DNA from 3 places in the Sphingobacterium zhuxiongii genome. Region 3 is predicted to be linked to each of the others. Evidence: riboswitches for the same ligand, from Rfam matches in the RefSeq annotation. Region 3 holds a riboswitch; each other region holds the start of a gene.

Region 1 (7,829 bases), 1.0 Mb from region 3:
CTGATAGGTACGGTGTTCTGTGTCCTCTTAATTTTATTTAAGCCTAATTATACCTGGCCAGGATTTATTCTAATCCTAATAGGTATCCCAATTTATTATTTAGGTAAAAGGAAAGAGAGCAAGGATAACCATATAAGCTAAACAAAAAGGGTCTGCATATTAAATGCAGACCCTTTTTATTGATATTTTATATTACTGTAAGCTTAGCTTATTCAGCTCTTAAAATCTTAGCCGCTTCGACCATTGATTCCAAAGCTGCTTTAGTTTCTGGCCATGCACGTGTTTTCAAACCACAGTCAGGGTTTACCCATAATTGCTCAGCAGGAACTACTGCTTTCGCTTTACGAAGTAAGTTTACCATTTCTTCGGTGCTAGGCACGCGAGGTGAGTGGATGTCATATACACCAGGACCGATATCATTTGGATATTTGAAGTCAGCGAAAGCATCTAATAATTCCATTTGAGAACGTGAAGTTTCAATAGTAATTACGTCAGCATCCATTGCTGCGATATCTTGGATAATATCGTTGAATTCCGAGTAACACATGTGTGTGTGGATCTGCGTATCATCGTCAACATTTGAAGAAGAAACACGGAATGAACGAACTGCCCAATCTAAGTATGATTGTTGATCAGCTTTACGCAATGGTAATCCTTCACGAATAGCTGGCTCATCAATTTGAATAATTTTGATACCTGCTTTTTCCAATGCTTGAACCTCGTCTAAGATTGCTAAAGCAATTTGGTAAGTAGTTGTTGAACGTGGTTGATCGTTACGTACGAAAGACCATTGTAAGATAGTCACTGGACCCGTTAACATTCCTTTTACAGGACGATTTGTTAATGATTGCGCATATGCAGACCAACGAACAGTCATGTCTTCTGGACGGTAAACATCTCCATAAATTACTGGCGGTTTAACACAACGAGAACCGTATGATTGAACCCATCCGTTTTGCGTAAATGCATATCCTGCTAATTGCTCACCAAAATATTCAACCATATCGTTACGTTCGAATTCTCCATGTACTAATACATCGATGTCTAATTCTTCTTGTAAACGAATAGTTCTCTCGGTTTCTTCAGCAATCTCTTTATCGTATTGTTCTTGAGAGATAGCGCCTTTTTTCAAATCAGCTCTCCACTTACGAACATCTTTTGTTTGAGGGAATGAACCAATTGTTGTAGTCGCAAAACCTGGTAAGTTAAATTTAGCTTGTTGAGCAGCTTTACGTGCGTCAAAATTTGAAGTACGCTTAGCATCGTCATCTGTAATATTACTTACGCGTTCCTTAACCTCTGGTTTGTGGATTAATGGAGATGTACGACGGCTTTCAGCAGCTGCTTTGTTTGATGCATAACGATCTTGTGTCGCTGCGTCAACTTCGCCTTCTGCCAATACAGCAAGGTCTTTTACTTCCGCTAATTTTTGTTTAGCGAATGCCAACCAATTTTTAACTTCTGCAGGAAGAGATTCTTCATTTTGCTCATTATCTAAATCAAAAGGAACGTGCAATAAAGATGAAGAAGGAGCAACCCATACGCGGTCTTTACCTAAAGCATCTACTGCTTGTTTGATTTTTAATAAAGAGTTTTCGTAATCATTTTTCCAGATATTTCTACCTTCAACAATACCTAATGATAAAGTTAATGAAGCTGGGATTTTTGATAATATAGTGTCAAGCTGTTTTTCACCACGAACAAGGTCAAGGTGAAGTGCATGTACAGGAAGACTAACTGCTGTGTCTTCGTTGTCACGTAAAGCTTCAAAGTAAGTTGCAACGATTAATTTAACGCCTTTCGCAGCAGCAGCAAGTTTTTCGAAAACTTTACCGTATAGAGCGCGAGTCGCATCATCAATATCTAATGCCAAGAATGGCTCATCAATTTGAACGTATTGAGCACCTGCATCAGCAAGTTTAGATAGGATTTCTTCGTAAACCGGAAGTAAGTTGTCGATTAGATCGATACGATTAAATCCGTTTTCTTTTTCTTTACCTAATAATAAATAAGAGATTGGGCCAATGAAAACTGGTTTAGTTTCAATGCCTAATTTTTTTGCTTCATTATATTCACTTAAGAACTTCTCTGAAGTCAATTTAAATTCTTGGTTTTTTACAAACTCAGGAACAATATAGTGATAGTTAGTATCAAACCATTTTGTCATTTCCATGGCAGTAACATCTACGCCGCCTTCTTGGAAACCACGCGCCATTGCAAAATATAAATCTAAGTTATATTGGCGATCGATTTTATTTAATAATGAATTGTAACGAGCAGGGATAGCGCCTACTGTTAAAGATAAGTCTAGTACTTGATCATAAAAAGAAAAATCATTCGATGGGATCAAATCGATACCTGCATCTTTTTGAGTCTTCCAGTTGCCTTCACGGATTTTCAGTCCAGCTTGCAATAATTCTTCCGCGCTAATTTTTTTCGCCCAGTAAGCTTCGTTAGCTTTCTTTAGCTCGCGGAATGCACCCACACGCGGGTAACCTAAGTTGTTTGTTAATAACATACAGTATTGAATAAATTTAATATACTATTTTACTTTGCTAGAGAAGGCCACTTAGGACTAGTGAGCTTGGCTTATCATTCCTTTTTAAAGGTAGAATTTAGCACCTTGTCAAGAGACAGGTTGCTAAGGCTTCATCGGGTCTATTCCCTCTGCCTTTCTCTATAAGCGACGGCTAAGATATGGAGAAGAAATGGAAAAAACAAAAAAAGTATTTAGTAATTACCAACTAGCTCGCGGATGTCGATTTTTTGGTAAAAAGCAAGGAGTATTTACGAGGCTAACACCACGTCTTCAATCGAAGTAATTTAAGCGCTCATCATTAAATAGAATAAGCAATCAGATTTGTAACTGATTGCTTATTCTTATACTGTCGGTCTCTTAAGAGAGCATTTTGTCTAGAAAGCTTGCGACTGAGCAAAAGGTGAATCTAATATGCACATTGTCGCGATAATCAATGTCGAATTAGCTGACCAATAGCTTATAACCCTTACCATGAACATTTACAATTTCCACATTTGGATCTTCTTTTAGGTATTTTCTTAATTTGCTCAAGAATACATCCATACTACGACCTGTGAAATAATTGTCATCATGCCAAATTTTGACTAAAGCTTCTTCGCGTGTTAGCACGTCGTTTTTCTTTAGGCATAAAAGACGCAATAACTCGGCTTCTTTCGTAGAAAGCTTTTGTTGTTGACCTTTGTACGAAATGATTTGACTGGTATAGTCGAAAAAGTAATCGCCAATTTCAAATTTGTCTGCAAGCTCTTCTTCTTTATCTTTTGCTGCACGTTTTAAAAGTGCATTAATTCTCAAAAGAAGCTCCTCGACGCGAAAAGGTTTCGTGATATAATCATCACCTCCAAGTTCGAAAGCTTGTGTCTTATCTTCCATCATTCCTTTTGCTGTTGCATAAATTATGGGAATGGTTTGATTAATCTTACGTATATCTTTTCCTAAAGAAAAACCATCTTTTTTAGGCATCATAACATCCAGGATGCATAAGTCAAAATTATCCTTTCTAAAGGCTTCTAACGCTTCTTGACCATCTTTGCTCAATACAACATCAAATTTGCCTTTTAATTCAAGGTAGTCTTTTAAAAGATCGCCCAAATTTGGATCATCTTCCGCTAATAATATTTTTTGATTCATATATTTCCTTTGCTATTTATTAAGCAACCTCTTTCGAGGAATGCTTTAATGGTAAAGTTACTTCAAATTGCGTGCCCTTGTCTTTTTCACTTTTTACAGTGATTTTTCCATTCAGGCGTTTTATAATGTCATTCACATAGCTTAGACCCAATCCAAAACCTTTCACATTGTGAATATTCCCTGTAGGGATACGGTAGAATTGATCAAATATCTTTTCCGCTTGGTCTTTCGTCATTCCAATTCCCTTATCGGCGACAGAAATAACGATACTCTTGCCGCGATTAAAAGTTTTGAATGTTATTTCTGGCTTCTCTTGGCTATATTTAATTGCATTATCTACCAAATTATACATAACGTTTGATAGGTGAAGTTCATCTCCAATCACCAAATCATTGGTAGCATCCAGGTGAACGTTTAAGATTCCTTCAGCTTTTTCTAACTGAAGCTTCATACTTTCTAACACTGCATTTGCCAAATTGTTGATTTGAACATTTGTTCTTTCAATCTTTAAATTTTCTTTTTCAAGTCTTGCAATGTTTAACACACGCTCAATATGAGATCCTAACCGCACATTTTCATCGTATATGATGTTAGCTAATTTGCTTACTCGACGTTCATCTGCCGATATTTCAGGGTCTTTCAGTGACTCGGAGGCAATCATAATCGTCGCTACTGGCGTCTTAAACTCATGCGTCATATTATTGATAAAATCGGTTTTCATTTCCGAGATCTTTTTCTGACGGAAGATGATTGTCAAGGTATACGCAAAACAACCAATCAGTAATGCCAATAAGGTCAAAATAGGGAGCAACCAATAGCCCATCGTACCTGCAATGATGGAGCCTTTATTGGGGAAGTAAACTCTTAGTTCTCCAGGCGATTTACCCTCGTCACTCTGAAATAAGCGAGCCTTATAAACCATCGGTGGATTTTTACTTTCTTCAATCGTTTCATTATTGTAATTAAACACTGCCTGAAAGATTAACGGGCTGTTTTCGGAATTACGAACCTGCATTACGAAGGAAGAATTGATTCCGCGTTGATCTAGTTCATTAATCAACAAGTCGACGGCCTGCGTTTTATCAATACGTTGTTCTAATGGTCTTTTAGAGAGTTGCATCCCAATGGCGACATCTTCCATGATTGCACTTTGTTTACCTCCCATTATTTTTAACGAGTCGAACAAGGTCGCTGCACCAATTAATTTCTGATTTCTAAGCTTATTCAGCTTTTTCTCTAATAAATCAATCTGTCCGAGTAAACGTGTATTAACCGGTGGGGGTAAGGTACGAATTTGATAGGTCGCAGTAAGCGAAGAATTCGGTCCGAAAATAGGGATCAAATATCGAGCACTATCATCTTTTGCCTTTACCTCTTTAATCTCTCGAACAGCATAAACTCTAGCAAATTCTCCGATTGTATTTTCGCTTGTATAACCTTGTTCTAAGGTAATGCGAACATAGTTACTATATTCTTTGCGACGTATATAGGTTTCATAAAACTCATTTGTAATCAATACCGTTGGGTACTGTTGATTTAAACGAGTTTCCATTTCGTTAAAGCGTTGGGTATGGGAGAACGCTAAACGCTGTAGTAACTTTATACTATCCTGATATTTGACTTGGAGTCCTAAGCTTTCTTCGTTTTTTTTCAACTGCTCTTGATCCTGTCGAAATTTCTCTTGATTCTCTCGCTCTTGCTGACGCGCAAATTCGTAAATCTCAATTCGCTCGATTCTGTTGGCAACAGCAGTTAGGGACGCTTTGACGGCTTCATCAAATAATTTAGATTTCTGTTTGAAAGATTCACGTACGAAGTAATACTGCATGGCCATTACACCTAATAGTGCAATAGACATCAATCCGATTATCAACGTAATACTTCTTTTCTTCATTTGTTACAAAAGTAATAAGGGATTTAAGTCTATTTCTCCATTTAACACAATTTAACAGCGATCAAAGCGGAATCTTAGGAAATATCGATCGGACATTGAGTAAATTTGAATAAATAAACTTAACGGTTATGAAAACATTTGTCGCTTCACTAGTACTGATGTTTGGTTTGCTCACTAACTCCCAAGCACAAAATAAGGAAAATATCCTCCCTACACAACAGAAACTGCCTCATTGGGCAGATAGTGTTAAGATAAATATTCCCAAATACAAAATCATGTCGACAGCAACCCCTAATATGAAGAGCAATGATAGCATGAAGACGAACCCTGTTGAAATCCCTAATAGTTTTAACAATAGGCGGATGATCGGAAAAGATGATTCGATTATTTTAATCAAACCCTTAGACGGAAGTAAGAATTCGCCAATGCCCGGCACGGAGCTCCTGAATAAGAAAAGATAAGCTACCTTCTTTAGGTTATGTTTGAAATAATAGAGGCCTATCTATAGGTGGTCTCGGGCGTACCTTTGCCGAAAGAATGACGTATTGATGGGTTAAGGTAGGCTTAAACTAAGTTCGAGCTAGGCTTGAGGTTCAGCGAAGAGGAATACGAAATTGGCTTAAATAGAGTAAAAAAAAGGCCTTCCGTGCGGGAGGGCACTGAAAAAGTCCCCTTAGAAAAAAGGTTAAAAAAGGGAGTGGAAAATTGCAGTTTTCTGCTCCCTTTTTCGTATTTTAAAGCAGCCTTTAACGGAGATCAGGATGCTCACTACCCAACAAAAAATACAGTTCAGTTCCTACTCAGGATTGTACGATATCATCGTTCCAAAAGATAACCTACTTCGAAAAATCAACGATCTTATCGATTTCAGTTTTATCTATGACGAGCTTTTGGCTAAGTATTGCCATACGAATGGCCGTACAGCGGAGAGCCCTATCAAGATGTTCAAATACCTTCTGTTAAAGACGATCTACACCGTTTCGGATGTAGATGTCGTTGAGCGCTCCAGATATGATATGTCCTTTAAATACTTTCTTGAAATGGCTCCCGAGGAGGATGTGATCAATTCAAGTTCCCTGACCAAGTTTCGCAAACTACGATTAAAAGATATGGATCTATTGAACCTGTTGATCAATAAGACCGTAACGATTGCTCTTGAAAAAGGCATTATAAAATCAAAGTCTATCATCGTAGACGCGACCCATACCCATTCCAGATCGAATCCATACACAGCATTGGAAGTCCTCAAGGATCGCTCCAAGCTATTAAGAAAAGCGATATATCAGATCGATGAGGAATACAAGAGGAATCTGCCGCACAATAACGAATCCAACGACCTGGATCAAGAGCTTGCATATTGCAGGGAATTACAGAGGGTCCTTGATCAAGATCAATCTATCAGTGAAATACCGGCTGTTAAAGAGAAGTTGAATCTGTTGAAGGAAACCATTGAGGACACAAAGGAATACTATCTGCTCTCTAAGGATGATGAGGCTCGGCTTGGACACAAGTCAGTGGACAGCAATTTCTTTGGCTATAAAACACATCTGGCGATGAGCGAGGAACGTATTATAACAGCGGCAGTCGTTACTACGGGGGAGAAAGGTGATGGCCCTGAACTACCCAGATTATTGGAGATTAGCCAGCAGAATGGAATGCAAGTGGATACGATAATAGGTGATGCCGCGTATTGGGGAAAAGAAAATCTTCAGTTGGCAAAAGAACAAAACATTGATATCATCGCTAAATTAAATCCATCCATTACCCAAGGCTTTAGGAAAGATAAAGACAAGTTTGACTATAATAAAGATGCGGATATGTTTGTTTGTCCCGCAGGACATTTGGCCATCCGCAAGGCGCGTCAGGGAAAGAAGGAACAAGGCACAAATCAAACGGAGACCTATTACTTTGATGTGGAGAAATGTAAGGTCTGTCCTCTTAGGGAAGGATGTTACAAGCAAGGGGCCAGAACCAAATCCTATTCAGTCTCCATAAAATCCGAACTCCATAGGGAGCAGATGGCTTTCCAGCAAACCGATTATTATCGAAGCAAGTCTAAGCAAAGGTATAAGATCGAGGCCAAGAACAGTGAGCTCAAGAATGTCCATGGCTATGGCAGGGCTGATGCTTATGGAATCCACAATATGGAAATGCAGGGCGCAATGGCCATCTTCACCGTAAACTTGAAAAGAATCCTGAAATTGATCTAAAAAAGGGGATATTTCCCCAAAAACAATCTCAAGAGGATGCTAAAAACTCAAATAG
Region 2 (7,829 bases), 1.3 Mb from region 3:
AGTAATGGATACAGAACCCGGCTTACAAAGTTTGCTTCTTTTTGATTTGTTTAATATTTACCAATAAACTTGAAAGACATAATATGACAACAGTTTTAATCATCGATGATGAGCGTCCGATACGTAGTTCTTTACGAGATATCTTGGAGTATGAAGATTATAAAGTATTAGACGTCGACAACGGCGAAGATGGGCTAAAAATATTAAAAAAGGAGAAAATCGATCTTGTTCTTTGCGATATCAAAATGAATAAGATGGATGGTATGGAAGTTTTGAGTACTGCAAAAGAGTTCTCAGACGTTCCTTTTATCATGGTTTCTGGTCACGGTACGATTGAAACTGCCGTAGAGGCCGCGAGGAAAGGTGCATTCGACTTCTTAGAAAAGCCGTTAGATTTAAATCGTCTTTTAATTACTGTTAGAAATGCGTTAGAAAAAAGCTCTTTAGTTAAGGAAACAAAAGTTCTGAAACGTAAGTTCTCAAAAACCAAAGAGATCTTAGGTAGTTCAACGGGTATCAGTTTAATTAAAGATACTATTGATAAAGTTGCTCCAACCGAAGCGAGAGTATTAATTACAGGTGCTAATGGTGCAGGTAAGGAATTAGTCGCTCGCTGGTTACATGAAAAGTCTTCACGTGCCGCCTCTCCATTAATCGAAGTTAACTGTGCTGCAATTCCATCCGAATTGATTGAGTCCGAATTGTTTGGACACGAAAAGGGATCATTTACTTCGGCTGTTAAACAACGAATTGGTAAGTTTGAACAAGCAAACGGTGGTACCTTGTTTTTGGATGAGATTGGCGATATGAGCTTATCAGCCCAAGCAAAAGTACTTCGTGCCTTACAGGAACATAAAATTACACGTGTAGGAGGGGAGAAAGAGATCGATGTCAATGTACGTGTGATCGCGGCAACAAATAAGAATTTATTGCAGGAGATTGAAGACGGTAATTTCCGCATGGACTTGTATCACAGATTAAGTGTAATCTTAATCCATGTGCCTTCCTTAGCAGAGAGAAAAGATGATATTCCAACTTTGGCTACTGCATTCTGCGAAGAAATATGTGCTGAATATAGTATGCCAGTAAAGCAAATCACGCCTGACGGGATGAAAGCTCTACAATCTTTACCTTGGACTGGGAATATTCGCGAGCTTCGTAATATGATTGAGCGTTTAATCATTCTTTGCGATAAGAAGATTACGGAAGTAGATGTACGCATGTTTGCTAACCCAGAAAGCATTTCTTCAGTTCCTAAATCAACCGGTTCCTCTGATAGCGCAGAAGGATTTGATTTTGAGCAATTTACTTCATTTCAGGATTTTAAAGATTACTCCGAATGCGAGTTTATCAAATATAAGCTAGAAAAGAATAACTGGAATGTCTCGAAGACGGCAGATGATTTAGATATTCAACGTAGTCACTTGTATAGCAAAATTGAAAAATTTGGTTTAAAGAGAGACTAAAGAAAAAGGAATTAAAATAAAAAGCCTCGCAATTTGCGAGGCTTTTTATTTTTCTAGCTATAATCCTAGTCGTTGAATTTTCTTTTCTGCTTTCTATAAAGCATAAAGATTACGACCACTAATAAAATCACACCAATCACTGCATAGGATGAATTTGACGTTTTATGGACTTGCGAAGTACTATCTTGCGCGAAAGCGCTGATTGCCGCCACATTCATCAATGCCAAGACATTCCATTTTCTCATAATACTCAGAATTTAAAGTTTATTTTTAAATATAGTAAATATATTAAGCAAAAACCATGTCATTTATTTTTCTAAAATAAAATTATTTTTAAGGATGGAGAGAATTGGTAGGTAATTACGAAAAAAAAGCGCAATAATTATTGCGCTTTTCTTCTTTTCAATTTTAGATTATTTCGGCTATGAAATTTCCTTGCTGATGAATGATCGATCTTTTATCAATTATCTCTTGGATGTTTATCGTACCAATCACATATTTGTGATTTTCACTGTAGAAACGCTCGGAGATATTGATGAAATTAATATTTTCTAAGATATCTTCCTCTTCATATCTGAAATATGCAGTAATTGTATAGTCTTTCGTGTATTTTACACGCTCGGCATCTAAATGTTTTTTGTATTCATAACGATAATCATATCGTAATGCCGTAATATCAGATAATACTGCTGATCCTGTCGGGTGTCCTCCAGCGCCTTTACCTAAGAAAAATTGTTCATCGGCAAATGCCGCTTTTACTAACACTCCATTGTATTCATTCTCAACATTAAAGAGGATATTAGACTTTTTAATGAATTTCGGAAGAACATATAGAACCACTTGTTTATTGTCAATTTCTTTGGCTAATGGAATCAACTTGATCTTATAGTCTTTCTCGCGAGCATAGCGTATATCAGCGTCTCCTAGCGTATCAATTCCTAGATTCAAGATCTCTTCTGGATTAATGTATAATCCATAAGCATGAGAAGCAACAATAGCTAATTTGAATTTCGGGTCAAAACCGCCAACATCTAATGTTGGGTCGGTTTCTGCGAATCCTAAATCTTGCGCTTTTTTTAGTGCAACATCATAACTCTGACCTTCATTGAATATTTTCGATAGAATATAGTTTGAAGACCCATTGAAAATACCACTTACAGAATGCAATAGTTCATTGTCATAGTACTCTTCTAAATTACGAATGATTGGAATACTTCCGCAGACAGCACCTTCATATAGCAAAGAAGTGCCGTGTTGATGTTGAATCTCAACAAGTTCTTCTAAATGCGTCGCAATCATTTTCTTGTTTGCTGATACGACATTTTTGCCAGTAGATAGGGCGCGTTTCGTTATTTCAAATGCTGCATCAGCATCATCAATTAGCTCAACTACCGTATTAATTTCAGGATCATCTAATATGACATTCGCATCCGTGGTAAATAGTTCAGCTGGGAGACTTCTTTTCTTATCTGCATTTTTGATTACAAACTTCTTAATCTCTAGATTTAAATCCTTCGTTTTGATGATATCGTATAATCCTTGGCCGACTACGCCGAATCCAAACATCCCGATAACCAGTTTTTTACTCATGGTATACTTTTAGTGTGCTCTTTTCTTTTTTTATATTCTACTAATCGTTCAAACTATTTGATTTTCTCAAATGCTTGTTCTAGATCTGCTTTGATATCCTCGATGTGTTCAATACCAACTGACAATCTTAATTGTCCTGGTGCTACCCCTGCTTTTAATTGATCTTCAGCACTCAATTGTTGATGGGTTGTTGCTGCTGGATGAATAATTAGCGTTTTCGCATCTCCAACATTCGCAAGGTGACTAATTAATTGAAGAGAGTCAATAAATTCATTTGCTTTTTCAACTCCGCCTTTTACCGTGAACGATAGCACTGCTCCATAACCATTCTTCAAATACTTTTGTGCATTTTGATGATAAGGATGATTCTTTAATCCTGGGTAGCTTACTTTCTCAACTTGAGGATGAGCATCTAACCATTGTGCAATTTCTAACGTATTGTCAACATGTCGTTGAACACGAAGTGATAATGTTTCCAAACCCTGTACTAATAAGAACGAGTTGAAAGGTGATAGGGCAGGGCCAAAGTCTCTTAATCCTTCAACACGTGCTCTAATTGCAAATTGAATATTTCCAAAAGGTCCGTTTTCACCGAATACGTCAGCAAATACAAGTCCATGATATCCTTCAGAAGGTTCAGAGAATTGCTTGAACTTACCATTCCCCCAGTTGTAGTTACCACCATCGATGATGACACCACCAATACTAGTTCCATGACCGCCAATCCATTTGGTTGCTGATTCAACAACGACATTAGCACCATGTTCTAAAGGTTTAAATAAATAACCACCAGCACCGAATGTGTTATCAACGATTAAAGGCAAATCATGTTTTTTAGCTACAGCCGAGATGCGTTCGAAATCAGGGATGTTATAGCTCGGGTTTCCGATTGTCTCTACGTAAATAGCTTTTGTTTTATCATCGATTAATGCTTCGATATTGTCTGCGTCTGTATCTGCTGCAAAACGAGCTTCGATACCTAATCGTTTGAAAGATACTTTGAATTGGTTATAAGTACCGCCGTAAAGATTTGCACCAGAAACAAAGTTGTCGCCTGCTTCCAAGATATTCGTTAGTGCGATAAATTGAGCTGCCTGTCCCGATGCAACTGCAACTGCTGCAACACCTCCCTCTAAAGCTGCAATGCGTTTTTCAAACACATCGGTTGTAGGGTTCATGATGCGGGTATAGATATTTCCGAATTGTTTTAATGCGAATAAATTAGCTCCATGTTCTGCATTGTTGAAAACATATGAGGAAGTTTGATAGATTGGTACGGCCCTAGATCCTGTAGTTGGGTCAACTTCTTGTCCTGCATGTACCTGTAATGTTTCAAATTTTAAGTTTTTAATATCAGCCATTGTTGTAGATTTTTAAAATGATAAATAATGAATTGTTTTCTTTTTTGTGTTGCTTTTGGTCGTCTTGTAAAGGTATGTAGATTCCACAACGGTAGAACCCAGTTAGATACCGACGACTATCGCATTCGTGAACAGGTGTTCACGACGAAAAAGAAAGTATTGGAGCACTTGCTAGTCGGTTTTCCGCTAGAATATCCAATTAAAGAATTTGAAATAGTTGAAGTCATAGTCTATGTCATTTATATGCTCCGCAGCTTAATTGCTTTGGACAGGAATTGGCACCTTTTCAATCGCTATTGAAGGTTGCCAGTGGGTCTTTGAGCCAGTCTCTCGCCACTTCTTTATAAATCAAGACCAATCGATTGGAAGGGTTTTGATTAGGTACCGATTGCTCGGCACTGCGCAAATATACATTGCCAAATTCAATTTTGCAATGTTTTTTTAATAAACGAGCTTCCGAACTCGATAAATCTTGAAATTATCGAAAGCGGAAGCTCGTAAAAATATAATATTAGTAAATGCGAAGGCTTAGTAAGATCCAGCCTTTATATCACGCATCTGTATAATTTGATCGACGATGTAAACGGTATTACCACGCCATGGTAAAGCTCCTTTATATTCTTTGTAATGCAAATCAAAAACTTTACCGCTATTCACTTCGAGGATTCGGTAAATAGAGTCGTTTTCTATAGAGAACTCAAACTGATTACTCGTTAACCCTGTTCCTGCCTTGCTCGTACCAAAGCCCTCTTGAATCAGTTTACCCTCATAGGTTTTAAATAGATTTCCTTTCTTTACAGCATAATTCAGGACTCCAGATTTGACTCCTTCACCAAATACAAAATAGTATTTCCAATAAATCAGACCGCCGCCTAACAAGACTAGAATTAAAAGCGTCCAACTGATAAACTTACGAATTGCCGATCCACCTTTTTTAGGGACTTGGTTTGTTGTGGTTTCCATGTTAAGATTATTTTGTCAGCAAACCACAAAAAAGATACCTAAAATATAGAAGTTTATGGTAATCAGTTTCAATAGTAGCTATATGTCCGCAAATAAAATTGAAAATGTAAGCTAAGCTAGCTTCTTCATTTCCTGTTCGATGCCCTCTTGCGTCTGTTTTCCAACTGGTACTAAAGGTAAACGAACGGTATCAACACCAAAGCCTTTTTGTTTTAAAATATATTTTACTCCAGCTGGGTTTCCTTCGATAAAACACAGGTCGGTAATACGCAATAAATCAGAATGGATAATTCTTGCTTGTTCGTAATTTCCTTCAAGGCATAGATGCGTAAGCGCTGAAACCTTATTTGGGTAAGCGTTTCCTACAACTGATATAACGCCAACAGCGCCTAAAGCGATCATTGGTAAAGTTGCCGGATCGTCTCCGGAAATCAGCATAAACTCTTTCGGTTTGTCGCGCAGTATTTCGCTAAATTGTGCAAAACTACCTGATGCTTCTTTTATAGCGATAATGTTGTTAAAATCATTAGCTAATCGAAGTGTAGTTGCGGATGTCATATTGCTGCCGGTACGGCCGGGAACATTATACAATATAATTGGAAGGGGAGAGGCTTCTGAAATAACCTTGTAATGTTGGTATATACCCTCTTGCGTTGGCTTGTTATAGTATGGAGAAACTGATAGTATCGCAATATAATCCAAGACATCGAAATTTCGAGTTAATTCGGCAATTTCCATGGTATTATTGCCTCCAATACCAGCGACTAAAGGGATACGTTTATTGACGTGCTTCGAAGTAAATGCCCAAACCTGCTTTCGTTCCTCATTAGACAACGTAGCGGTTTCGCCCGTTGTTCCCAATGAAACAATGTAATCAATTCCCCCTTGGATTTGGTAGTCTATTAGTCTACCTAGGGTCTCATAATCCACAGATCCGTCTGCATTAAAAGGGGTAACTATCGCTACTCCTGCTCCTTGAAGCTCATTCATTCGTGTATAATTATTTAATTTAAGTATTTTTAATTATTTATCATGGCTAATAACTCGCTCTCCGAGATAATCGGAACTTGCAACTTTTCAGCTTTTGCCAATTTGGATGGACCCATTTTATCACCTGCAACTAGAAAGTTCAGCTTTGCGGAAATACTGCTAAGCATCTTTCCTCCATGGGATTCAATTAAAGCGGTCAGTTCTTCTCGCGAATAATCTACAAAAACGCCAGAGATCAAAAAAGTCTTGCCTGCCAATCCATCTCCTGCAAATACGACTTCTTTTTCTTCAATAGCGAATTGAAGCCCTGCATCTTTTAGTTTTTGAATCTCTGCCCAATGTTCATCTTGATTAAGATAGAAATGGATGCTTTCTGCGATTCGGAAACCAATATCTGGCACCGCTTCAATTTCTAATGCGGTTGCAGTAGCAATCGCGTCAATATTTTTGAAATGCTGTGCTAATTTCTTTGCCACAGTTTCACCAATATGACGGATGCCTAATCCGAACAAAACTTTCTCAAAAGGCTTTTGTTTGGAAGCCTCAATTCCCGCTAGCATATTATCTATTGATTTTTGACCGAAACGTTCCAAGCCGACCAAATTATCTTGATGATCTTTCAGAGCGTATAGGTCTGAAATCTTAGATATCAACCCTAAGCGAAAAAATGTTTCAATGGTTTCATCGCCAAGGCCTTGGATATCCATCATCTTCCGGCCAATAAAGTGTTGGATTTTACCAACGATTTGCGGTCTACAACCATCTTCATTTGGACAGTAATGCACTGCTTCGCCTTCTTGGCGAACGAGTTCTGTATTACACTCCGGACAATGCGTAGGATAGGAGATAGCAACAGCGCCTTCTGGACGTTTTTCAATATTCGCGGAAATGATCTTTGGAATAATCTCCCCACCCTTTTCCACAAATACAGTGTCGCCTTCATGCAAGTCTAAACGTGCTATTTCATTTGCATTGTGTAACGATGCACGCTTGACCGTCGTACCTGCCAATAACACGGGTTGAAGGTTTGCAACCGGCGTTACAGCACCCGTACGTCCGACCTGGTAGCTTATGCTTTCTAATATCGTTTCTACACGTTCTGCTTTAAATTTATAGGAGATTGCCCAACGAGGAGATTTTGCTGTAAATCCCAAGTCTTCCTGTTGTGCGTAGTCATTTACTTTGATTACAATACCATCAATTTCATAAGAAAGCTGATGTCTCTCTGTATCCCAATAATGGATAAAGTCTAATACGTCCTGAATATTATTGCAAAGTTTAGTATGCTCACAGACATGGAAACCCCAACTTTTTACCGCTTCGATGCTTTCCCAGTGATTTTCAAATAACTTATTGCGGTTATCAGCGTATAGAAAGTATAAGAAACAATCTAAAGGACGTTTTGCAACTTCAGCAGAATCTTGAAGTTTTATAGTTCCTGAGGCAAAGTTTCTTGGAT
Region 3 (7,829 bases):
CGGCATCCTGCAAAAAAACGGAAAATGCACGATGCTTTCTATTTTGCAAATGGGCTTCTTGCTTTTCCATTTCCCCCAAGGGCTTGTCTTGTTCGTCAACTAAAATTACATATTCTGTAGGCATATCAGCTTTTTTCCGTCTATCAATAGGGTTGAAGGTACTAAAATATAAATAGATTGCTATCCTTGACTTACCTGTTTAGTCTTTAGTCCGTTGATCTTAGCGATAAAGCGATCCACATCAGTTGGATTGGTCGCCCAAGAGGTGACGATCCGGACGATAGATTCACCGGCGTCTAGTTTCTCCCAAACATAGAACTCAAAGTCCTCCAAAAGTCTTTCGATAACTTGATGTGGTAGGATAGGGAATAGTTGGTTACTTTCTGGTTGTAGCGCAAAGCGGAATCCAGCATCTTCTAGCGCTGTTGCGATGCGCATAGCTTGTTGATTTGCATGTTTCCCTAATTCAAAGTATAAGTCATCTTCAAATAAGGCTAGAAATTGTGCTCCTAAGATTCTTCCTTTAGCCATTAATGCGCCTTTTTGCTTTAATGAATAGGAGAATCCTTCGGCAAGTTGGGCGTTTGGAAATACAATAGCTTCTCCGAGTAAGCCTGCGTTTTTGGTTACGCCGATATAGAACACGTCCGCATATTGCGCGATATCGTTTAATCTCAATTGATGTTGGTCGCTACTCAATGCAGCAGCCATTCGCGCGCCATCAATAAATAGTTTCAAATTATGCTCCTTGCAGAGGTCTGAAAGTTCTTGTAGCTCTTCTTTGCTATAAATGCTTCCTAGTTCTGTGGTTTGCGATATATAGAGCATAGCAGGTTTCACCATATGCTCATCGGTATGGAGTGAAATAACCTTCAGAATATTGTCAGGCGTTAGTTTACCATTGCTTTGTGGTACTGTGTTTATCTTATGTCCTGTTGCTTCGATCGCGCCAGTTTCATGCACATGGATGTGTCCACTTTCTGCCGCAATGATCGATTCATACGGTTTTAAGAGATGGCTAATCACAAGAAGATTGGCTTGGGTTCCGCCAGCCACAAAGTAGATGGGTGTTTCCTGATCGTTTAAAAATCGAAGAATAGCCGCCTTTGCTTGTTCGCTAAGACTGTCATAACCGTAACCGGGCTCTTGTTGCAGATTGGTTTGCGCCAATAGCTCTAAGATTCTTGGGTGTGCACCTTCTGAATAATCGTTTTTGAAGCTTATTTTCTCTTTCATTGACTCAAATATACGAAGGGGGACTAAATAAAAAAGCCGTAGCATACACTACGGCTTCTATTTTGAAATATTGCTTCTTAATTTTATTTACCAAACATGCCTGTTAGAGCGTCTAAGATACCGCCCTTAGACTCTTTGTCTTTATCTTGATTGAAGAAATCGCCTACAAGGTCTCCTAAGCCGCCACCTGCGCTAGGTTGCGCTGCATTGTCGTTTGATCCGCCGAGGATGTTCCCTAAGATGCCACCTAAACCGCCAGCCGAAGCTGCGCCGCCAGCACCACCAAGGACACTACCAATTAAATCGCCAATTCCGCCTGAGGATTCTGATTGTCCAGCACCTTCTTGTTTTTTCTTACCTAAGTATCCCATTACTAAAGGAGCTACCAAAGCCAAGATACCGGCAATTTTTTTGACGTCAAGACCTGTTTTTGCGGATAATGTTTCTTTAACGTTGTCTGTATTTCTACCAAACATATGGTTTACGATTTTATCCTCATCTTCGGTAGGACCTTGATTAAACAAAGCGCCAAGATTGTCGAAAATACTACCATTATGTTTGCTGTCGATCGCATTTTGGATGCCACTCGCTTGCTCAGGGCTTTTGCTCGCGTTGTAATTCAATGCAGACATCATCAATGGAACGGCAGCAGCAACAACATATTGAGCTTTATCCTTGTCTACGCCTAATTTTTCTGAAATGCTATTGATGGCTTGTGATCCAACACCGCCGGAAATTAAATCTGTAATATTCATCTTTTGGTTTATTTTGTTATAATTATTATAAATTTACTGCTGATAACTCAAATATAAAGCCAAATTAAAAACGGATGCTTAAATCACTTATAGGGTCACTCTTGTTGACTGGATTGTTTATTTCATGTCAACCGAAAAGCGAACAGAAAGAGGAAATTGAGACCGAACAAACTCACCTTACCGCTACTTTAGCCAAGGATATTTTTGCGTTACCAACACACTGTTTACAGGTTGAATATCCAAACAAATTGGGGCAAACGATTGGGTCCGCTGCCGATCTAAAAACACCCAAGGCCTTACGTCCTGTGTTCTATGGTTGCTACGATTGGCATTCTTCAATGCATGGTTATTGGTCTATCGTCAAGTTAATGAAGCAATTTCCTGAGCTTGATGCAAATGGGGAAGTCCGTCAAGTTTTAAATACACATATCACTCCGGAAAATGTTGCGATTGAAAAGGCTTTTTTCGAGAATGAACATAATTTAGCCTTCGAGCGAACTTATGGATGGGCATGGTTATTTAAATTGCAAGAAGAATTGTACACATGGAATGATCCCGATGCAAAGCGTTGGCAAGCTGCATTACAGCCTTTGGTAGATCTTCTTGTGACTCGTTTTAAAGTATATCTTCCTAAGCAGCTTTATCCTATTCGGACAGGACAGCATGATAACACAGCATTTGGTCTTTCACTTTCGCTCGATTATGCGAGAACAGTGGGGGATAAGTCCTTCGAAGCGGCAATTAAAGAGCATGGCCTTCGATATTTTAAGCAGGATATAAATTGTAATCTTGCCTATGAACCTAGTGGTAATGATTTCTTATCCCCTTGCTTGGAGGAGGCATTCTTAATGAGTAAACTCATGGACAAGCAAGAGTATAATGCTTGGTTAGAAACCTTTATGCCTGTTTTATTCGATAAAAACTTCAAGCTGGAGCCTGCAGCTGTGAAAGATAGAACGGATGGAAAGCTTATACATCTCGATGGTTTAAATTACAGCCGTGCAGCATGCTTTTATGGAATTGCAAAACAGGTTCCCGAACTCCAACAATTACGTCTCCTCGCAGAGAAACATATCGCGTATTCCATTGGCAATATATCTGCTAAAGATGACTATATGGGTTCCCATTGGTTAGGAACCTTCGCTTTATACGCTTTGAGTGAAGGGGAGTGAAGTGTTAGATATTAGACATTAGATATTAGATAAGACATTAGATTTTAGATATTAGACTTTAAAGTTTTGAGAATCCAGCGATAAAGCAGAATTGCGACAACCATGATGTTGGCCGAATAGTTATAGCATTTTTCAAATTTTTCAACCTGGACTCTAATATTTAACGTCTTATATCTAACATCTAATGTCTAAAATCTAATGTCTAACATCTAGACCACAATTAACCTATTTTCCTCCAATTTTACAGCAACTCGCTGAATAAGGGTAATCCCGTCTTCTTTGGAAATAATTGCGGAGAGGTCTATCCCGCGTCTAGATAGTGCGGATAATAAAGCTGATCGGAAAGCAGATTTACTTTGTCCCCAATACGATTCGACAATGTCATTGTTTAGAACGACAAGTTCTTGTGTAGAGTAGTGATGAAACTGCTCGGCTAAATGTTGTTGTAATGATTTTGTGTTTGACATACAATTAAGATTTAAAATGTTGAACCATAATTGCATTCAGAAAGGGTGAAATAAAGGCGTATCGCGTTTATTTTGGCATAATACCCGTATTGTTTTACCACCGCGGTGTCTTCACTCGGTTGGTATTGCTATCGCAATTCTGAATACTCTACAAAGTTAGTAGATTTTATTTTTTATTTCCAAATTTTATTTCATTTTTTTGCTGAGATCAATTCTGTTTTTATGTTAAAACATTATGAATAAGCGTGTTAAAAAAAATGAAAGTGATTGCAATAGGGGATGTGTTTGATGGAAATAAAAATTAGACAAGTAAATTTATGCTAAGAAGTAGATAAATTTTGGAGATAAAATTAGACTTAGGTGCTTGAAAAGAATAAGTAAAAAACATTAGTATATACCAATATACCATCAGAATCTGGTAGTCTACTCTCGTAATCGTCAACCTAATAGGCTTTAGAACGTCTTTCAAAGCTCTAACTACTAACTACTAAATACTACCTACTAAATTCTCTACAGTTCTTTTCTCAACCTTGCTACCGGTATATTCATTGCTTCGCGGTATTTTGCTACGGTACGTCTAGCGATTGAATATCCTTTTTCTTTTAGAATATCGGTTAATTTTTCGTCGGCAAGAGGTTTTCTTTTGTCTTCGTTCGCGATACATTCTTCAAGAATTTTCTTGACTTCTTTGTTTGATACTTCTTCGCCTGATTCAGTTTGAATAGCTTCGGAGAAGAACGATTTTAAAAGAAAAGTACCGAACTCTGTTTGTACATATTTGGAGTTTGCGACACGGGAAACAGTTGATATATCCATTTCAATACGGTCAGCTATGTCTTTTAGAATCATAGGCTTAAGCATACGGTCGTCACCAGTTAAGAAATACTCGTATTGGTATTCCATAATGGCGTTCATCGTTTTCAACAAAGTCTGTTGTCTTTGTTTGATGGCATCGATAAACCACTTTGCGGAGTCTAATTTCTGTTTTACAAATTGTACAGCCTCACGCATTTTTTTGTCGTTTTTCTCTGCTTTTTCATAGTGCTCAAACATTTCTTGGTAGGAGCGAGATACGCGAAGTTCGGGTGCATTTCTACCATTTAAGGTTAAATGGAGTACGCCGTCGTTGTTACTAATATGAAAATCGGGAATAATATGCAGTTGTTTTCCAGCAACAGCGCCAGAATCTCCAGGCTTAGGATTTAGTTTCAATATTTCATTGACAATATCCTTCAATTCTTCCGAATTAACGCCCAGTTGTTTTTCAATTTTATCGTAGTGCTTTTTGGTAAACTCATCCAAGTAGTTTTCGACAACTTGCATTGCCTTTTGAATCGTGGAGTTTTCCTGATCTTTTTTGCGAAGCTGTATCGCTAAGCATTCTTGCAGGCTCCGCGCACCAATACCTGCGGGGTCGAATTCTTGGATAACCTTAAGCATCTCTTCGACGTCTTTCTCTTCTACAATAATATTTTGAGAGAAGGCTAAATCATCGATTAGTGAGGGGATAGGGCGTCGAAGATAACCATCGTCGTCTAGACTACCGATTATTTGTTGTCCTATTAAATAGTCTTTATTGGAAAGGGCAAGTAGGTCAAGTTGATTTTGAAGATTTTCAAAGAATGAATCTTGGATAGCAATAGGCATTTCCTTTTTGTTATCGTCATCATCTGAATCATAGCCTGATCCATAGTCTTTATAGTCGTCTTCTTGAATATATTCATCTACGCTGAACTCGTCTTCGTAGGTGTTTTCATCGGAGTTGAAATCGTCATCGGGATCCTTGTCAGGGTATTCCTCAACAGGATCGTTCATATTAGCTAAACTGCCGTCTTCTAATGCAGGGTTTTCTTCGAGCTCTTCTTTAATGCGTGCATCTAATGATACTGTAGGCACTTGAAGAAGCTTGATAAATTGGATCTGCTGAGGCGATAATTTTTGTAGTAATTTCTGCTGTAGTGTTTGTCTTAACATGTCCCCGATTATAAATCATCGTAAAAATAGCGAATATTATTTAATGAAGATCAATATATTCCTTAGCAAATTTCAATTTAGGTATAATTTTTGCGGCCTGAAGACTTCATACACAAGGAGAAAAGTGCTTCCAAAAGCGAATTGTTAAAATTCGTTAATTTTTAGACCTAAGTACATTTTTAAGCGTTTTAATACAGTTTTTTCCAAAGTTTTGCTCATATTTACCTCATGTTTAGACGGGTCAAAAACAAATTCTTGCGTATTGCACTGATAGCTATCTATTTTGTTATTTTATTCACTTGTGCAGTACAAATCAACTTTCTGGGCTTGTTTGGTGCATCGCCTACCAAGAAAGAGATTTTGTTGCCCAGCTTAAATATTTCCTCAGAGCTGTATACTGCTGACTCCGTTTTGATCGGTCGTTATTACAAGCAAGATCGTGATCCCGTTCCTTTCGATAGTATTTCTCCTAATATCATAAACGCATTGATTGCTACAGAAGATGTTCGTTTTTACAAACATAATGGTGTAGATGTAATCGGCTTGTTTGGTGGTTTGTTGTCAACTTTTGGAGGTAGCGATCGTGGTGCAAGTACGATTACCCAGCAATTAGCAAAGAATCTATACCGTACCCGCTATCAAGATTCGCAGGGTTCACTGGGTAAAGTACCGGGATTAGGACTTTTGGTGACGAAATACAAGGAGTGGATGACGGCTTTTAAGCTGGAAAATAAATATAGTAAGCAAGAGATTATTACGATGTACTTGAATACGGTTTCCTTTAGCAATAATGCCTACGGGATTAAATCGGCTTCTGTACGTTATTTTGATAAATTACCGTCTGAGATTACGGTTAACGAAGCGGCTGTCTTGGTTGGGATGCTGAAAGGAACAACGCTTTATAACCCGATTCGTAATCCTAAAAATGCGCTGACCCGTAGAAATGTAGTTTTAGGACAGATGCAGAAGGAAGGATATTTGAAAGCCGAGGAAGTAAAGTCGCTGTCGAAGGATTCCCTTGGCTTAAATTTAAACAATAAAGAAGTTCGTAGTTCTAATGATTCCTATTTACGTACTGCCGTTGAAAAGTGGTTAGAGAAATGGGCGACTGAAAATGAAATTGATATATACACATCTGGACTAAAAATTTACACGACGATTGACTCGCGGATGCAAAAAATTGCGGAGACCGCAGTTTCTGAAAAAATGCGTGATCTACAACGTCGTTTAAACAATGTTTGGTCTGGTCAAGAGCCATGGCGCGATAAAGAAGGTAATGTTATTCCAAATTTCTTGGAAGATCAGGCGAAGAAGCTTCCGGTTTTTGCTTATTTAAAAGAGAAGTATAAAGACGATACCAAGGTGTTCGAGGAGTTGAACAAGAAGAAGGAAATGGAAGTGTTTACTTGGGATGGGATGGAGAAAGTAGAATATTCTACGATGGATTCTTTGAAACATTACATTGCGATGCTGAATACCGGTATGATGTCGATGAACCCTTATTCCGGGGAGATTAAAGTTTGGGTAGGAGGTATAAACCATGATTTTTATAAGTTTGATCATGTTAATCAATCGAAACGTCAACCTGGATCAACCTTTAAGCCTTTTGCTTATGTGACTGCTTTAGAGGCGGGAAAAACACCTTGTGATAAATATACGGACAAACCGGTTAAGATTGAGTTTGTAAATAATAAGGGAGAAAATGAGGTTTGGGAGCCTAAAAATGCGGATTGGAATTTTTCTTATAGTGAGCTGTCGCTAAGACATGCTTTAGCTCGTTCTTTAAATTCAGTTACTGCTCAAGTTACGCAAGATGTGGGATGGGATAATGTGGTTAAAATGGCGCATACATGTGGTATTGAGAGTAAGTTAGAATCTGTCCCTTCGGTAGGTTTGGGGTCTAATGAAGTTTCTGTATTCGAGATGGTTCGCGCTTACAGCACGTTTATGAATGCTGGGAAGAAAACGGAGCCGCTGTTAGTGAAGCGTATTGAAGATAAGGATGGTAAGGTTTTAGCAGAGTTTAAATCCGAGCAAAAGCAAGTAATCAGTCCGGAGAATGCTTGGTTGATGGGTTATATGCTTCGTGGGACGATTGAGGAATCTGGTGGTACTTCACAGGCGCTATGGGAGTGGGATTTATTTGAAAATGACAATCAGATTGGTGGAAAAACCGGTACTTCGTCCGATTATGTTGATGGTTGGTACATGGGTGTTACCAAGGA

Evidence for each region. Region 3 has a riboswitch for S-adenosylmethionine ahead of GFH32_RS11280 (5-oxoprolinase). Riboswitches for the same ligand answer to the same signal wherever they lie in the genome.
Region 1: another riboswitch for S-adenosylmethionine. It lies ahead of metE (5-methyltetrahydropteroyltriglutamate--homocysteine S-methyltransferase); the one in region 3 lies ahead of GFH32_RS11280 (5-oxoprolinase).
Region 2: another riboswitch for S-adenosylmethionine. It lies ahead of GFH32_RS05750 (O-acetylhomoserine aminocarboxypropyltransferase/cysteine synthase family protein); the one in region 3 lies ahead of GFH32_RS11280 (5-oxoprolinase).

What each region holds. Positions count from the first base shown of each region.
Region 1 is NZ_CP045652.1:3,633,964-3,641,792, reverse strand. It holds gene GFH32_RS15450 (APC family permease) at 1-141, shown strand, start outside; gene metE (5-methyltetrahydropteroyltriglutamate--homocysteine S-methyltransferase) at 209-2,518, opposite strand; SAM riboswitch class I at 2,587-2,686, opposite strand; gene GFH32_RS15440 (response regulator transcription factor) at 2,981-3,670, opposite strand; gene GFH32_RS15435 (sensor histidine kinase) at 3,690-5,564, opposite strand; gene GFH32_RS15430 (hypothetical protein) at 5,693-6,025, shown strand; gene GFH32_RS15425 (IS1182 family transposase) at 6,326-7,774, shown strand.
Region 2 is NZ_CP045652.1:1,316,074-1,323,902, forward strand. It holds RNA gene rnpB (RNase P RNA component class A) at 1-41, shown strand, start outside; gene GFH32_RS05735 (sigma-54-dependent transcriptional regulator) at 84-1,466, shown strand; gene GFH32_RS05740 (LPXTG cell wall anchor domain-containing protein) at 1,532-1,711, opposite strand; gene GFH32_RS05745 (homoserine dehydrogenase) at 1,875-3,056, opposite strand; gene GFH32_RS05750 (O-acetylhomoserine aminocarboxypropyltransferase/cysteine synthase family protein) at 3,110-4,417, opposite strand; SAM riboswitch class I at 4,654-4,767, opposite strand; gene GFH32_RS05755 (hypothetical protein) at 4,946-5,380, opposite strand; gene dapA (4-hydroxy-tetrahydrodipicolinate synthase) at 5,492-6,370, opposite strand; gene ligA (NAD-dependent DNA ligase LigA) at 6,400-7,829, opposite strand, start outside.
Region 3 is NZ_CP045652.1:2,625,454-2,633,282, reverse strand. It holds gene idi (isopentenyl-diphosphate Delta-isomerase) at 1-124, opposite strand, end outside; gene GFH32_RS11295 (threonine aldolase family protein) at 181-1,236, opposite strand; gene GFH32_RS11290 (DUF937 domain-containing protein) at 1,320-1,991, opposite strand; gene GFH32_RS11285 (DUF2891 domain-containing protein) at 2,066-3,163, shown strand; gene GFH32_RS11280 (5-oxoprolinase) at 3,373-3,630, opposite strand; SAM-I-IV-variant riboswitch at 3,688-3,782, opposite strand; gene rpoN (RNA polymerase factor sigma-54) at 4,141-5,604, opposite strand; gene GFH32_RS11270 (transglycosylase domain-containing protein) at 5,833-7,829, shown strand, end outside.